DNA from 2 places in the Micromonospora sp. CPM1 genome. Region 2 is predicted to be linked to the other one. Evidence: riboswitches for the same ligand, from Rfam matches in the RefSeq annotation. Region 2 holds a riboswitch; the other holds the start of a gene.
What was found. A riboswitch is a leader RNA that binds a small molecule or an ion and turns the genes downstream of it on or off. The one in region 2 is predicted to bind cobalamin.
Positions count from the first base shown of each region.

Region 1: another riboswitch for cobalamin. It lies ahead of M8C11_RS06550 (acyl-CoA thioesterase); the one in region 2 lies ahead of M8C11_RS15460 (prenyltransferase/squalene oxidase repeat-containing protein).

Region 1 is NZ_JAMHIU010000004.1:123,381-131,711, reverse strand. Features, by position in the region: gene M8C11_RS06580 (adenylate kinase) at 1-551, opposite strand, end outside; gene M8C11_RS06575 (multidrug effflux MFS transporter) at 602-1,825, opposite strand; gene abc-f (ribosomal protection-like ABC-F family protein) at 2,295-3,932, shown strand; gene M8C11_RS06565 (sensor histidine kinase KdpD) at 3,989-5,017, opposite strand; gene M8C11_RS06560 (response regulator transcription factor) at 5,014-5,712, opposite strand; gene M8C11_RS06555 (DM13 domain-containing protein) at 5,814-6,401, shown strand; cobalamin riboswitch at 6,432-6,639, shown strand; gene M8C11_RS06550 (acyl-CoA thioesterase) at 6,770-7,282, shown strand; gene M8C11_RS06545 (LysE family transporter) at 7,286-7,909, shown strand; gene M8C11_RS06540 (PrsW family intramembrane metalloprotease) at 7,974-8,331, opposite strand, start outside.
Region 2 is NZ_JAMHIU010000011.1:47,367-55,697, reverse strand. Features, by position in the region: gene M8C11_RS15485 (nucleotidyltransferase domain-containing protein) at 1-286, shown strand, start outside; gene M8C11_RS15480 (ECF transporter S component) at 419-1,333, opposite strand; gene M8C11_RS15475 (ABC transporter ATP-binding protein) at 1,330-2,961, opposite strand; gene M8C11_RS15470 (CbiQ family ECF transporter T component) at 2,958-4,202, opposite strand; gene M8C11_RS15465 (hypothetical protein) at 4,195-5,100, opposite strand; gene M8C11_RS15460 (prenyltransferase/squalene oxidase repeat-containing protein) at 5,097-6,551, opposite strand; cobalamin riboswitch at 6,689-6,829, opposite strand; gene M8C11_RS15455 (hypothetical protein) at 6,898-7,383, opposite strand; gene M8C11_RS15450 (peptidase) at 7,419-8,331, opposite strand, start outside.

The DNA of each region.
Region 1 (8,331 bases), on a different contig from region 2:
CGGCCCGGCCCGGCCCACGGTGTCACCGGCGCTCCGCGCGCCAACCAGTCGTCGAGAGCGGCCGGGTCGTCGAACAGCAGCACCGGCGGCCCGGCCGGGTCGGCCGCCCAGGCCCGCATCCGCCGCCGCGCCCGGCCGAACCCGGTCAGGTGCCACACCAGGATCGAGTCGCGGGACAGCACGCTGCGCAGCGTCTCCCGGTTGCCGTTGCAGATCAGCTCGCCGCTCGCCAGCCGCCGCCGCGTGCGCCGCAGCAGCCGCCGGAACGAGACGCCGCGCGGGTAGTCCAGGCCGATCACCAGGTCGGCGCGGCCCAGGACCACGTCCCGCCAGCCGTGGTACGCGCCGTCGACGATCCACCTGTCGCGCCGGCAGATCGCCTCGATCCGGCGACGCTGCTCGGCCACCGGCACCTCGACCCAGCCCGGCTCCCACAGCAGGTCGTCCACCGGATGCCAGGGCAGGCCGAACCGCTGCGCCAGATGCGCGGCGAGCGTCGACTTGCCGGAGCCGTGGATGCCCTCGACCAGGATGCGGGCCGGGGCGCTCATGGCAGCAGCGTAGGCACCGCGCGCGCCCGGCGCGATCCGGGGCGGCCGGGTCAGTGCGCGACAGCGACCGCCGGCGCCGCCTCCAGGCCGGCGAGCTGGGACGGCCGGACGACGACCAGCAGCACCAGCAGTGCCGCCACCATCCCGCCGGCCACCACCAGGGCCATCGCCACCGCGCCGGTGCCGAGCACGCCCACCAGCGGCGCGGCCACCGCGCCCACGCCGAACTGCACCGCACCGAGCAGGGCGGACGCGGTGCCGGCGGCCTCGCCGTGGCGGGACAGCGCCAGCGCCGGGGCGTTCGGCATGGCCAGGCCCGCCGCCGCCAGCACCAGCCACAGCGACACGAGCAGGGCGGGCAGCCCACCGAAGCCGGTCGCGGCGAACACCACCAGGGCCAGCCCGGCCACCGTGCCCGCCGCCAGCGACGTCACCAGGATCCACTGCGACGGGTAGCGGCGCAGCAGCCGCACGTTGTACTGGGTGGCGCCGATCAGGCCCACCGCGCCCGCGCCGAACGCCAGGCCGAACTCCTGCTCGTCAAGCCCGTAGGTGTCCTGGAGGACGAACGACGACCCCGCGACGTACGCGAACAGCGCGGCCATGGCGAGCCCGGCGACCAGGACCAGGCCGACGAAGACCCGGTCCCGCAGCAGTCCGCCGTACGTCTTCACGGTCGCGACGACTCCGCCACGCTGGCGACGTGCGGGTGGGAGCGTCTCGGGCAGCGCGAGCGTGGCCAGCACGACGAGCAGCACCCCGAAGACGGCCAGGACCACGAAGACGCCGCGCCAGTCGGTCCACCGCAGCACGCCGCCGCCCAGCGTCGGGGCGAGGACCGGCGCCGCACCCATCACCAGCAGCAGCCGGGACAGCATCGTGGCGAACGCCGACCCGCTGAACAGGTCACGCACCACCGCCATCGCTACCACGGCGGTCGCGGCGACACCGAGGCCCTGCACGACGCGCAGGACGCCGAGGACGGCGACGTTCGGGGCGACCACGCACAGCGCCGACGCCAGGATGTGCAGCAGGAGACCGGCGATCAGCGGGCGGCGCCGCCCGACCGCGTCCGACAGCGGCCCGATCAGCAACTGCCCGATGGCGAGCCCGGCGAGCGTGCCGGTGAGCGTCAGCTGGACCGCCGCCGACGTGGTCGCGAAGTCGCTGACGATGGCGGGCAGCGCGGGCAGGTACATGTCGATGGTCAGCGGACCCACAGCGATCAGCGAGCCGAGGACCAGCACGAGCTTGAGCCGCTGACTGCGGCTCATCAGGTCGCCCGGGGTGGGCGTCGGGGTGGCATCGGTCTTCTGGGGCGTCCCGGCCCGGTCGGCGTGCGGCCGGGCGCGAGAGGGTGCGGCACTCACACCCTGAGTCAAATACGCCTCCGGTGATCACATTCCCGTCTCGGCGAGAGGTAACGCAGGTCACGCGCTGCTCGGTGTCACGTCCCGCGGACCTGGCGCGGTCCGCCGGTTCCGGCACGCCCGTGTGCGGGACCGCCCGGCGAGCGTCGTCGGTGCTACGGTGGAGCGGAGTGATCCAGTCCAGGACTGGCAAGCAGGGAGATCAGACATGGCGGGTGACGACGACATCTCCGGGTGAGCCCGGGCATGTGACAGACCACCGGCACGCGCGGATCAGCGCCGTTCGCCGTGGTCGCCTCGTCGTTCCCCAAGACCATGTCCCCCTGCCGGGCGGCTCCGGTCCGCCTGCCCTCACTCCGAGGTTGTCTTCCCGATGTCCCGTTCCTTCATCGTCTGCTCGAACCTGACCTTCTCCTGGCCGGACGACACCCCGGTCTTCCAGGACCTCTCCTTCACGCTCGGCGGCGGCCGTACGGGCCTGGTCGCGCCGAACGGCGCCGGCAAGAGCACGCTGCTCAAGCTGATCGCCGGTGAGCACCGGCCCACCGCCGGGTCGATCACCGTCGACGGCGTGCTGGGCTACCTCCCGCAGAGCCTGCCGCTGGCCGCCGACCTGACGGTGGCCGAGGTGCTGGAGATCGCCCCGCTGATCGCGGCGCTGCACGCCATCGAGGCCGGCGACGCCGACGAGAAGCACTTCACCACCATCGGCAGCGACTGGGACATCGAGGAACGCACCCGGGCCCAGCTCGACCGGCTCGGGCTCGGCGACCTCGCCTTCGACCGTCGCCTGGACACGCTCAGCGGTGGGCAGGTGGTCTCCCTCGGCCTGGCGGCGCAACTGCTCAAGCAGCCCGACGTGCTGCTGCTGGACGAGCCGACGAACAACCTCGACCTCGACGCCCGGCACCGGCTCTACGACGTGCTGGAGCAGTGGAACGGCTGCCTGCTGCTGGTCAGTCACGACCGGGCGCTGCTGGACCGGATGGAGCGCATCGCCGAACTCGACCGCGGTGAGGTGCGCTTCCACGGCGGGAACTTCACCTCGTACGAGGCGGCGGTGCGGGCCGCGCAGGAGGTGGCGGAGAAGAACGTCCGCAGCGCCGAACAGGAGCTCAAGCGGGAGAAGCGGGAGCTGCAGGAGGCCCGTGAGCGCGCCGCCCGGCGGGCCGGGAACGCCGCCCGCAACCTGAAGAACGCGGGCCTGGCGAGGATCGTCGCCGGCGGCCTGAAGCGGGACGCGCAGGTGGCCGCGGGCAAGGCGAACGAGATGCACTCCGGGCGGGTCGACGACGCCCGGGCCCGCCTCGACGAGGCCGAGCGGGCGCTGCGCAACGAGAAGACGATCACCGTGGAGCTGCCCGCCACCACCGTGCCGGCCGGACGCACGCTGCTGACCGCCGAACAGGTCCGGGTCCGGCACGGCGAGCGGTCGCTGTTCGCCGCCGACGGTGTCGACCTGACGATCCGTGGCCCGGAGCGGATCGCCCTGCTCGGCGGCAACGGCGCGGGCAAGTCGACGCTGCTGCGCCTGATCGACGGCGACCTGGAGCCCGAGAACGGCCGGATCACCCGCGCCGAGGGCCGGATCGCGTACCTGTCGCAGCGGCTGGACCTGCTGGACCTGGACCGTACCGTCGCGGAGAACCTCGCCGTGTTCGCGCCGCAGGCCCCCGACGCGCAGCGGATGAACCTGCTCGCCCGCTTCCTGTTCCGCGGCCCGCGCGCGCACCTGCCGGTGGGGGTGCTCTCCGGCGGTGAGCGGCTGCGCGCCACGCTCGCCTGCGTGCTCGGCGCCGAACCGGCGCCACAGCTCCTGCTGCTCGACGAGCCGACGAACAACCTCGACCTGGTCAGCGTCGGCCAGCTGGAGAGCGCGCTCAACGCCTACCGGGGCGCACTGCTGGTGGTGAGCCACGACGAGCGGTTCCTCGCCGCGATCAACGTCGGCCGCTGGCTGCGCCTGACCGAGGGACGCCTGGTGGAGACCGGTCCCCCGGACGCCGGCTGACCGGCCCGCCGCGCCCGCAGGCGGCGGCGACCCCGCCCGGTGGGCCGGGCGGGCGGTCAGACCGCCGGCAGGCGGACGACGAACCGGCACCCGCCGGTCACGTTGTGCGCGTGCACCCGCCCGCCGTGCGCCTCGACCAGTCCGCGCACGATCGCCAGGCCCAGACCGCCGCCGGCCGGCGCCGCCTCGTCGGCGCCGGCCGGTGCGGGGGTACGGGCCCGGGTGCCCCGGAACGCCACGTCGAACACCCGGGGCAGGTCCGCTTCGGGAATGCCGCCGCAGGTGTCGGAGACGGCGAGCCACGCGTCGTCGTCGTCCCGGCCGGCGTCGATGCGCACGGTGCCGTCCGGTGGCGTGTACCGAACGGAGTTGACCAACAGGTTCGTCACGACGCGGGCGAGTTCGGCCTCGGCGGCCCGGACGGTCGGCCAGCCGGTCTCCGGGGCGAGCACCCGGACCCGCCGGTCGGCGGCCAGCGGCGCGGTGGCGGCGATCGCGTCGGAGACCACGTCGCCGAGCGGGACCGGGGACAGCGCGGGCCGCAGCGCTCCGGCGTTGATCCGGGACAGCTCGAACAGGTCGTCGACCAGGCGGGTCATCCGGTCCGTCTCGACCCGGATCCGGCGGTGGTACTCGGCCACCGCCGCCGGCTCGTCGACCACCCGGTCCTCCAGTGCCTCCGCCATCGCCCGCAGCCCGGCCAGCGGCGTACGCAGGTCGTGCGAGACCCACGCGACCAGCTCGCGGCGGCCGGCCTCCAGCTGCCGTTCCCGCTGCCGGGCCTGGTCGGCCCAGACCGCCGCCTGCGCCAGCCGGCGGGCGAACGCCACCCCGACGGCCAGGCTGACCGCCGCGGACGCCGCGACCGTGACGAGGACGACCTGGAGGTCGTGCGCGGACAGGAACATGGCCTGGGCGACGGCCGTGACGCCCGCCGTCACCGAGGCGATGGTGACCGCGAGCAGCACCGCGATGTGCGCGAGGATCGACCGGTGGCGCACCAGCCGCAGCGCGCCGACGCCGAGCGCGCCGACGACCGCGCCGGCGAGGAGGGCGTAGAGCCCGATGACCAGCAGCTCGTTCACCGGGACGTGTCCGACGGCTCGTACCGGTAGCCGACGCCCCACACGGTGACGATGCGGCGGGGCTGCGCCGGGTGGTCCTCGATCTTCTCCCGCAACCGCCGGACGTGGACGGTGACAGTGGACTGGTCGCCGAACCGCCAGCCCCACACGCGGTCCAGCAGCTCGGCCCGCGACCAGGCGCGTCCCGGGTTCGCCAGCAGGAACGCGAGCAGGTCGAACTCCCGTACGGTCAGCGACAGCGGCTGCCCGCCGCGATCGGCGACGCGCCGGTCGGTGTCCGCGGTGAGGTCCCCGTCGCGCAGCACCCCGGTCGGTCCCCGGTCCTGCGGGGCGGCGCGCCGGAGCACCGACCTGATGCGCAGCACGAGTTCGCGCGGCGAGAACGGCTTGGTCACGTAGTCGTCCGCGCCGACCTCCAGCCCGGCGACCCGGTCGGCCTCGTCCCCGAGCGCGGTGAGCATGACCACGGGCAGGCCGGGCAGCCGGCGACGCAGCCGCCGGCACACCTCGATGCCGTCGAGGCCCGGCATCATCAGGTCGAGGACCACCAGGTCGGGTGGCTCCTCCTCGGCCGCGGCGAGCGCGTCCGGCCCGTCGAAGGACAGCCGGACCCGGCAGCCGTCCTGTTCCAGGTAGCGCCGGACGACGTCGCTCACCGTCCGGTCGTCGTCGACGACGAGCACGTAGCGCCCCATGGGCCAGACGCTACCCACCGGCGGCCCGGTGCGGCGGCCCGCGGTCGAGCCGTAAGCGGACGGAAAGATCTTTCCGCCGGGTCCGCGCCTACCGTCGGGGCATGGGCAGAAGACGTGTGGTGTTGTCGGTGCTCGCCGTCGTGGCCGTCACCGGCCTCGGGGTGAGCCTGTACCTGTTCCAGCCGTGGCGGCTGGTGACCGACCGCGAGGTGCGCGAGGCGCTGCCCACTGTGGCGGAGCCGCTGCCGGCCGGGACGACCGGCCCACCGGAGACCGGCACTGCCAGCTCGTCGCCGACCGGCGCACCGCCCGCCGACGTGGTCCTCGCCGCCGGTGACTTCGTCACCCACGAGCACGACACGTCCGGCCGGGCGCAGCTGGTCCGCCTCGCCGACGGCCGCCGGCAGCTTCTGCTGCGAGGACTGGACACCTCGGACGGACCGGACCTGCGGGTGTGGCTCACCGACCGGAAGGTGCTGCCCGGCCGGGCCGGCTGGCGGGTGTTCGACGACGGCCGCTGGGTCGAGCTGGGCCGGCTCAAGGGCAACGTCGGCGACCAGGCGTACGACATCCCGGCGACTGTGGACCTGGACGGTCTGCGCAGCGTGTCGATCTGGTGCAAGCGGTTCGCGGTGTCGTTCGGCGCGGCCCCGCTGGCCGCCGCCGTGACGGGATCGGCGCCGGCCTGACGCCTGTGCCGCCGGCCTCGGACGCTGGGCTACGCTGCGGGAAGCGCTGGTTCACCCGGTCGGCGACGGCCGGGTGTCGTAAGAGGGAACCCGGTGGGAATCCGGGACTGCCCCGCAGCGGTGAGTGGGAACGACAGCCGTCAACAGCACTGGGCCACGGCCTGGGAAGCGGCGGCCAGTAGGCGACCTCGTGTCACGCCCGCGAGTCCGAAGACCTGCCCGCGTCGCGCGTACCACCGGTGCGCGCCGCCGTCGACCTCGCGGGTGGGTCGGGCGGGTGACACGCCGTACGGTGCGCCGTCGGCGTGCCCTCGACGTGCACACCCCGGCCGGTCGGCGGTCCGCTTCTGCGAGGACGGAACCGCACAGTGCCCGACACCATCACGCTCACCGGCCGACCACCGTCGGCCTCGCACCTGACCCTGTCGCAGATCATGGACCAGCACCACACCAACCTGATGGGCACGGTCCACGGCGGGCGCATCCTCAACCTGATCGACTCCGTCGCCGGCGTGGTCGCCGCCCGCCACTCCGACGGACCGGCCGTCACCGCCGCGATCGACGAGACCGCGTTCCTGCGCGCGGTACGCGTCGGGGACGTGGTCCACGTGGACGCCCGGATCACCTGGGCCGGCCGCAGCTCGATGGAGGTGGCGGTGAAGGTCAGCGCGGACCGGTGGGACCGCGCGGTGCCGCCGGTCGACGTGGCCACCGCACACCTGGTGATGGTGGCGGTGGACGACGACGGGCAGCCCCGGCCGGTGCCGCCGCTGCGCGCCGAGACCGACGGTGACCGGCGGCGTTACCGGGAGGCGCAGATCCGGCGCGAACACCGGCTGGCGCTGCGCCGGGCGCTGCTCGACGGCGCCGGGGAGGGCTGAGCGGTGCTCGGACTGTCCGCGGCCACGCTCGCCGGTTACCTGGCCGCGATCGTGGTGCTCATGCTCACCCCGGGGCCGGACATGATGTTCGTGCTCGCGAACGCCACCCGGTACGGCCCGCGGGCCGGCGCGGTGGCCGCGCTCGGGGTCGCCGCCGGGGAGGCGGTGCACGTCGCCGCCGTGGTGGCCGGGCTCGCCACCGTCATCGCCGCGTCCCCGGTGCTGTTCACCGCGATCCGGTGGGCCGGTGCGGCGTACCTGATCGTGCTGGGCCTGCGGGCGCTGCGCGGCACGGGCCGGCCCGGCGCCCCGGCGGACCGGCCGGACGGCGGCGCCGGGCGGGCGTTCCGGCGCGGGCTGCTGACGAACCTGCTCAACCCGAAGATGATCCTGTTCAGCGTGGCGTTCCTGCCGCAGTTCGTCCGGCCCGAGGCGGGCCCGGTGGCGGCGCAGCTGGTGCTGCTCGGTGCGATGTTCGTCGCGGTGCAGCTCACCGTGGACCTGGCGCTCGGGGTGGGCGCCGGGCGGTTCGCCGGCCGATGGGGCGACAGCCGCTGGTCGCGGCGCGTCGACCGGCTCTGCGCTGTCGCCTTCGTCGCGCTCGGCGTCCGGCTGGCCGCCGGCTGAGACGCGTCGGGGGTCGGCGATGCCCGGGCCGGTTGATCGACTCCATCACGCCGAGGTGGCGGCATCAGAAGTGCTCCGACCCCGCCACCTCGGCGAACTGGCGATGATCATGAGGCCGGTCCCGGTTCGACGCCGGCGGCGTCCCGGACGCCGGCGGCCGCTCGCGGTCCAGGTGCAGGCGCAGCAGCACCCAGCCCAGTGACACGCCGCCGATGAACACGTACGCGGGCTGGGTGCCGAACGTGTCCCAGCAGGTGTGCAGCGTGACGGCGGCGGCGAAGGTGAGCAGGAACGCCGCGAGTCTGCGGCCGCCGGGCGCGGCGGCGAACGTGAACAGCGCGGCGGCGGTCAGCCCGGTCCACGCCAGGTGCGCGGCGGGCGCGGTGAGACCGCGTACCAGCAGCGTCCGCTCGACCGCGCCG
Region 2 (8,331 bases):
GATGACCCCACCCGGAGCCCAGTCGTACGCGGTGCTCACGCTCTGCCGGGCCTTCCAGCGGCTGCGCAACGGCCGGCAACTGTCCAAGCGGCAGGCCGCCGAGCAGACCGCCGCCGCCCTCCCGCGATGGGCGGACCTGATCGTCTGGGCGCGCGACTGGTGGTACGACTCCGGCCACGACACCGATCCCGGCCGGTTCGACGAGGTCCGGGCATTCGTGAACGAGGTCAGCGCCGCCATCCTGGCCGCGGAACGACGCAAGGCGTACACCGACCGCGCCCGGTGAATGCCGGCCCAGGATTGGGAACAGTGCGCCGAAGGGCACGGTCAGGCCAACCTGCCGGGGGCGTCGCTGACATGCGCCCACCCGTCGTTCATTCGGGCGGCAGCGCTGCCCGGTAGCGAAACGCGTCACCGATCATCTGACGGGCGGTTGCGGGGTCTGCGATGAGCTGACCTCCTCCGCCGCCTGCGAGGATGTCGGCTTGATGCCGGGCATGGTCACCTGCTCACCACCCGCCCTGGGCGTGGCGGATTCGGGCGCGGCGAAGGTGACCGGAGCACCGAATGCGGCCCGCCGGGCGGCGCGGCGCAGCGCGGCCAGGACGGCCGGGCCGGCGAGGACGATCGCCACGGCCGTGGTGATCGCCCGGCCGGTGTCCCAGCCGAAGGTGGAGGTGACGGCGGTGAACAGGGCGAGGCGGTGCAGGTTCTCCAGTACGGGCGCGCCGGCGACGTACGACAGCTGGGTGTCCGCGCCGACGCTGAACGGCCAGAACCACAGGTTCATCAGCAGGCCGTAGCCGTAGGCGGCGAGCACGCCGTACCCGGCCAGGACGGCGGTCTCGGCCCGGCCGCGCAGCCGGGCCGGGAGCAGGCCGGCGCCGAGGCCGATCCAGGAGGCGCAGAGCATCTGGAACGGCAGCCACGGTCCGACGCCGGCGGTGAGCAGGGCAGAGGCGAACAGCGACGTGGCGCCGAGCAGGAACCCGAAGCCGGGTCCGAAGACCCGGCCGGCGAGGACGAGCAGGAAGAACACGGTCTCGATGCCCGCGGTCCCCGCACCCAGGGGACGCAGGGCGGCGTTGACGGCGGCGAGTACGCCGAGCATCGCCAGGGTTTTGCTGTCGATGCCGCCGGACGTGAGTTCGGCGAGGACGAGCGCCACGAGCACCGGCAGCATGACGATGAAGACCAGCGGCGCCTCGCCGGTGCGGGCGGTGGTCTCCGGGTGTGCGGGGACGAAGAAGGGCCAGGTGAAGGTGGCCAGCGCGGCGGCCGAGGCGAGGGTCAGCACCACTGCGGTACGCGGGGCGACCCGCAGCACGTTCATGCCGGTTCCCTGGTCGCGCTGAGCGCGGCGGCGACCTGTTCCACTGTCAGCCAGGGTGCGGGGGCGAGGACCTTGGCCACCTGCGGCGCGAACGCCGGCGAGGCGAGCATGACCTCTGCGGTGGTGCCGTCGGAGACGATCTCCCCTTGGGCCATCACCATCACCCGGTCGGCGAGGGTCGCGACGAGTTCGACGTCGTGGGTGGCGACCACCACGGCCCGGCCGTTGCCGGCCAGCATCCGGACGACGGCAGTGAACTGCCGCTTGGCGTGGTAGTCCAGGCCGCGGGTCGGCTCGTCCAGCAGGACCACCGGCGGCGCGGCGGTGAGCTGCACGGCGAGCGCGAGGGCGAGCCGCTGGCCCTCGGACAGGTCCCGGGGGTGCCGGTCACCGGGTAGGCCGGGGACGAGCTGGTCCACCAGCGCCCGGCAGGTGCCGGCCGGCACGTCGGTCTCCCGGTCGGCCTGGGCGCACTCCGCGTCGACGGTCTCCAGGTAGAGCAGGTCGCCGGAGTTCTGCGGGACGAGGCCGACGTGCCGACGGGCCTGACCGGCACGCAGTGCCTTCGGGTCGGCAGTGCCCTCCGGACCGGTCACGGCGACGGTGCCGCCTTGGCGGGGCCCGCTGCCCTGCACCGCCCAGAGCAGGCTGGACTTGCCGGATCCGTTGCGGCCCATCAACGCGACGACCTGGCCAGCTCGCAGATCGAGGTCGACGCCGGCCACCGCGACGGTCCCCGGGTACCGTACGACGATCTTCCGCGCGGTCAGCGTGGGACGGGTGTCCGCGACCACCGGGGCCGGCGGCGGCTCCGCGACGGCGAGCCGGTGCCGGAGGTCGGACGCCCGTCGGCGGGCGTCACGGACCGACAGCGGCAGCGGTGTCCAGCCGGCGAGGCGGCCCAGCTCGATCAGGGGTGGCGCGATGTCGACGTGGGCCAGCCCGGTCGCCGGTGTCCCGTCGTGGACGTGACCGTCGCCGGGCAGGTACAGCAGCCGGTCGGCGTACTGGAGCACGCGCTCCAGCCGGTGCTCGGCCAGGACCACTGTCACGCCGAGGTCGTGCACCAGCCGGGTGACTGTGGCGAGCACGTCCTCCGCGGCGGTGGGGTCCAGCGCGGAGGTGGGTTCGTCGAGCACCAGCACGCGGGGATGTGCGGTGAGCACCGCGCCGATGGCGACCCGCTGCTGCTGGCCGCCGGACAGCGTCCGCAGGGGCCGGTCCCGCAGGTCGGCGATGCCGAGCAGGTCCAGCGTCTCCTCCACCCGCTTGCGCATCACCGCCGGCGACAGGGCGAGCTGCTCCATCCCGTACGCCAGTTCCTCCTCGACGGTGTCGGTGACGAAACCGGCAAGCGGGTCCTGGCCGACCACGCCGACGACGTCGGCGAGGTCGCGCGGCGGGTGCGTGCGGGTGTCCCGGCCGTCGACGGTGACGGTGCCGTGCAGGGTGCCGCCGGTGAAGTGCGGGACGAGGCCGTTGATCGCCCGCAGCAGCGTCGACTTTCCGGCGCCGGTACGGCCCGCGACCAGGCAGAGTTCGCCCTCCTCAATGCGGAGCGTCACGTCCCGCAGCGGCGGCGGGCCGCCCTCGGCGTAGTGGACGGTGACCCGGTCGAAAGTGATCATGGACGGTCTCCCGGTGTCGTCGCCGTCGCGGCGCGCCCTCCGTCTGCCGGTACCTCCGTGACGGGGATCGGCCGGTCCACCGCCGGCGGGCGTCCGGCACGTGCCGTCGGCGGTGGTGGCGGCGCCAGCCAGGCGGGTGCGGCCGCGACGCCGACGGCGAGAAGCATCAGCGGGGTCAGCTGGGGCCAGGTGAGCGGGCTGACCGGCGGGTAGAGCAGTTCCGGGTCCACCGAGCCGGCGAGCATGGTCAGCGCCGCGGCGGCCACCCCGCAGCCGGCCATGATCAGCTCGGCCGGGCGCCAGCGGTCCGGCCGGTAGCGGCTGCGGCGGACCCGGCGGCCGGCCAGCAGCATGCCGGTCACGGCGGCGGTCAGTCCGGCCAGGAGCATCGGCAGTCCCAGGTAGCCGGGTGCGGCGGTGTCGAGCAGCCCGTAGGTGCCGGCGCAGACGCCGACCAGCCCGCCGAGCCCGAGCGCCCCGGTGACGGTTCGCTGCCCGGCGGGCACCGCGCCGGTGCGGCCGTAACCGCGGGAGTCCATCGCCGCCGCGAGGGCCAGGGACCGGTCCAACGCGTCGGCCAGCACCGGCAGGGCGATCCCGCGCAACGCCCGCATCCCCCGCCCGGTCGCGCCGCGCAGCCGCCGGGCCCGGCGGACCCGGAGCACGCTCTCCACCAGTTGCGGGGCGACCGACAACGCGACCACGACGGCGGTGCCGACCGCGTACAGTGCGCCGGGTACGGCCTTGAGCAGCCGTTTCGGGTTGGCCAGGGCGTTCGCCGCACCGAGGCAGATCAGCATCGTCGCCAGCCGCAGCCCGTCGTAGAAGCCGCCGAGGATCTGCTCGACGGCGACCGGTCCGAACAGGCGGATGCCCGCCGCCCACGCGGGCAGCGGGATCTCCGGCAACCGGACCAGGATGTGCTCGCCCTGGCCGCCGCCGAACACGATGCGAAACACGACCCGCATCGCGACGATCACCACGCCGAGCCAGACGTACATGCGAAACGCCAACGCCCACGGCGCGTCCCCACGACGGCGCACCACCACCAGCCCGGCGACTGCCACGAGCAGTGCCAGCGGCAGCGGATTCGTGGTGTGGCTGGCCGCGGTCGCCAGGCCGAGCGCCCACAGCCACCATGCGCCCGGATGCAGCCCTCGGGGCAGCCACCACACCGACCACCGGCCCGGCAGACGACCGGCGGCAGCGGCCGGCGACCCGGTGGCCGCGGCGTCAGTCATCCGGGCCGGCGGCACGCCGCCGCCGGGCCGCGACCAGCGCGCCGGTGGCGAGCACGGCGAGCAGCAGCACCCCGGCGATCGTGCCCAGTGGCGGGCCGTCGTCGTCACGGGACGCGGCGACATCGGTCGCCACCGGCTCGTCGGAGGAGCCCTGCGGTGCCGTGCTGTTGTCAGCACCCGGCGTCGCCGCCAGGGGCGGCGTACCGGCCGTCGGTGACGTGCCGGCGGAGGTCGGCGGGCTGACGGAGGCCGGCGGGCCGGCGGTGCCGGCCGGCCGGGTGGGCTCACCGGGCCGGCCACCGCCGACCGGCGGCGCCACGACGGCTCCGCCCGCCGGTGGTGGCACCGCCGGCCCGCCGCCGGTGGGCGGCGGAGGGGCCGGTGGCGGAGAGGGCGGCGGCGCGGGTCGTTTCGGCGCGACGCCGGGACGAGGCGCGTCGTTGGCGTTGCGGTTGAGCGAGAACGACCAGCCTTCGAAGCTGCCGGCCGCCGGCTTGCGGTTGAGCACACCCTTGTCGCTGTACGTCCAGCTGCCGCCGTTCGGCGCGTGCCAGTACGACCAGTAGGCGCTGGCCGGTGGGGTGTCGACGCACTTCTCCGCCGCGGCGGACGGCTTGCCCTCGATCCGGCAGATGAACCCCTCGCCCCAGCGCAGCGTGCCGGTGATCGGGAAGCCCGCGTTCTTGAGCGCGGCCAGCCCGGTCGCCTGGGTGCCCGGTGCGCACCGCACCACTGTTCCGCCGCCGAGTTCGTTGAAGTCCACCACCACTGTGACCCCGGAGGCGTCCGGGCAGTAGCCGGCCGACCCGGCGGCCACCGCAGGACTGCCCGGTCCGATCGTTGTGCCTGCGGTGACCAGGGCGACGACCAGCGCGCCGCGGGCGGCACGGAGGCTCATCCCGCCCGCCGTCGGCCGAGCACGAGCAGTGTCACTCCGCCACCGATCAGCAGCAGCGCGATCAGCAGATGGCTGCCGATCGCCGCGCCGGTGGTCGGCAGCCCGCCCAGCCCCGACGCGGCCGGGGTCGTGATCGGCGGAGCGGCGGTGGTCGGCGCCGCGGTCGTGGGGACGGGTGTCGCCGGAGGGCTGGTCACGCTCGGCGTCGGGCCGGCGGTGCCGGTCGGCGGAGGCGACGTGGTGAGCGTGGGAGACGCGGGGGGCGTGGCGGGCACGGTGGCCGAGGCCGTGCCGGTCGGGGTGGGATGTGACGTGGGCGGCGGGTCGAGGCCGATCCGGCCCAGCGGGACCTGGGCCAGCCCGAGCAGGGCCTGCGCGGTGGCCCGGCGCCACTGGTCCCGGTCGGTGTCGGTGATCCCGGCCGACGTGGCGGCCGTGAATCCGTCGGTGTCGTAGGCGATCGCGCCGGCGTCGGCGGAGGCCGCCCCGCCGTTGCCCGTGGTGAGCTGCAGCGCGGCCAGAGCCTTCGCCGCGCTGGCGGCCTCGTCGTCGCGGCCGGCGGCGGCGAGGGCCTGCCCGGCCAGGCCGGTGCTGTTGGAGTTCGCGCCGGTGGTCGGTCCCGAGCCGCCGAAGGAGCCGTCGGCGTGCTGCTGGGTGACCAGCCAGTCGGCGCCCTTGCGCGCGGCGTCGCCGGCGCCGGTGGCGCCGTCCTCGGCCGCGGCCAGCAGTGCCTGCACGGCCATCGCGGTCGAGTCGACGTCGAGGGTGGCTCCGGGCTGGTCGTCGCAGGACGGCGACGGCCCGCCGGCGGCGTCCGGGTAGAGCCGGAAGCCACCGGCCGCACACTGCTGCCGGATCAGGAAGTCCACAGTTTCCTGTGGTAGGTCGCCGCTGCGGGCCAGGCCGAGCACGGCGAACGACTGGTCGAAGGTGTTGCTGTCGTCCGGGCCGCTGTCGGCCGTGGTACGGCTGGTGATCCGTCCCCGCTGGTGCCCGGCGTCGGCGCCGGCGATCAGCGACAGGGTCTCCGCCCGCAGGTCGTAGCCGCCGAAGTCGGTGGGGTCGGCGCCGGCGGCGGAGGCGGCGTAGAGCAGCTTCGCGGTGGCCCCGCCGTCGGTGAAGCCCTCGATGCCCCAGTCGTCGTAGCTGTTGTAGGAGCGCACGTGCTTGGCGACCTGCGCGGTTGCCGCCTGCCGGGTGGGCGCGTCCACGCCGGTGGCGGACAGCGCGACCAGGCCGTCGATGGTCAGCCCCCAGTCCTCGGGGGTGAACGGGCCGGGCAGGGAGCCGTCGGCGAACTCGCCGGCCAGCCAGGACGCGGCGTCGTGGGCGGCTGTGACGTGGGCCGGGGCGGGTGCCGCGACAACGGTCAGAGGGGCGCCGGTGATAGCGGCGAGGGTCGTGACCGTGGCTATACCGAGACCGGTGGTGAGACGCCGGGACAGGGGCATCAGGGGTGCCTTTCGCAGAGCGGTCGGTGAAACCTCCGGAAAGCACCCCGAGAAACTGACACCCCGCTCCGCGTGCTGCGGTGAGCGGGGGTGGTCGGACCTCGGCGGCCCGGACTTCACCCTGTAGACCTCGACAGTGGAAGCCGCTCGTCCCGGGCGGGGCATTCCGGCTCGCGAGAAGGCACTCTCGCTCACGGTTGCGGGTCAGCGCCGGCTTCGAACCGGCTTCCCCCCACACGGGACGTATGCAGTTGTGTGCCCGGCGCACCGGGTGCCGACACCGTACCGCCCGGGCGCGCGACGACGCCAGAGCAGCTGCCGGCACCCGGTGCGCCGCTGGTCACACCTAGGGAGCGGCGATGCTCGGCGGGGCGCCGGCGCCGAAGGACCAGCCCTCGACACTGCCCGGCGCTGGGTTGTAGCTGGTCGCCCCCGAGGTGCTGTAGGACCAGGAGCCGCCGCTCGGGGCGTGCCAGTACGACCAGTACGCCGTGACCGGCGGGGTGTTGACGCACGGCTCGGTCGCGGCGGTGGGCTTGCCGTTGATCCGGCAGACGAAGGCCAGGCCCCAGCGGGCGGTGCCGGTGACTGTGAAGCCGGCGGCCTGTAGCGCGGCCAGCCCGGTGGCCGGGTCACCCGGGGCACATCCGACCTGGACGCCGCCGCCGAGCGCGGCGAAGTCGACGACCACTGTGACTCCCGAGGTACCGACGCAGGCGGCGGCGTGCGCCGCCCGGGGCGCGGGTTCGGCGGCGGTCAGCGCGACGCCCGCCACGGCGGCGGCCAGCAGGCCGGCCAGCCAACTGCGGACTGTGGAACGGTGACGGAACACGGGTCCTCCTGTGATCGGGTGAGCGGCGAGGGGGTTCACGGGCAGGCGAGCGCCGGCGCGCCGGGTTCGGCACCGGCGGCGGACAGGCGGGCGTACCCGGTCCCGGTGAGACCGAGGACAGCCTGGGCGGTGGCTCGCGGTGCGGTGGCCGGGTCGAAGCCGCCGCCGTCGAAGTCGACCGCGCCCCGGTCCGCCGGTGCCCCGGCGCAGCCGACCTGGAGTCCGGCGAGGAACGCCCGGGCGCGCGCCCAGGCCACGGGCCGGCTGCCGTCGCGCAGGGCCTGCGCGGCGAGGCCGGTGCTGTTGGCGTTCGGCGTGCCGGCGGCGTTGGCGAAGCCGCCGTCGGCACCTTGGACGGACACGAGCCAGCGCAGCCCGGCGGCGGCGTCGGCCGGACGCCCCGCGGCGCGCAGCGCCTGCGTCGCGAGCGCGGTCGCGTCCACGTCGGACACGCAGACCGGTTGCGCGGGCAGCAGCGGGTAGCCGCCGTCCGGGCATCGGGTGCCGGCCAGCCAGGCGGCCGCCGCCGGTGGCGCCCCGGCCGCCGTACGGACCAGCGTGAGCAGCGCGAAGGACTGGCTGAACGCGTTGCTGTAGTCGCCGTACGCGGACCGGTCGCTGAACCTGCCGACCGGCGTCTGGAGCGAGCGCAGCCGGGCGATCAGGTCCACCCCGCCGACGTCGGTCGGATCGCCGCCGCGCACCTGCACGGCGAGGGCGAGCTTGGCTGTCGCGCCCGCGTACGCCTCGGAGACGCCGTCGCCGAGGTAGCCGCCGCGGATGTCCGGCCGGGTGACCCAGGCCAGCGCGTCGGCGCTGTGGTTGTCGGCGGCGCCGGCCGCGGCGAAGGCGAACACGGCGTCGAGGGTCAGCCCCTGGTCGGGGTAGGCGACACCGTCGAAGACCGCCTCGAAGCGTTCGCCGTCGACGAGTTGCCGGGCGAGCCAG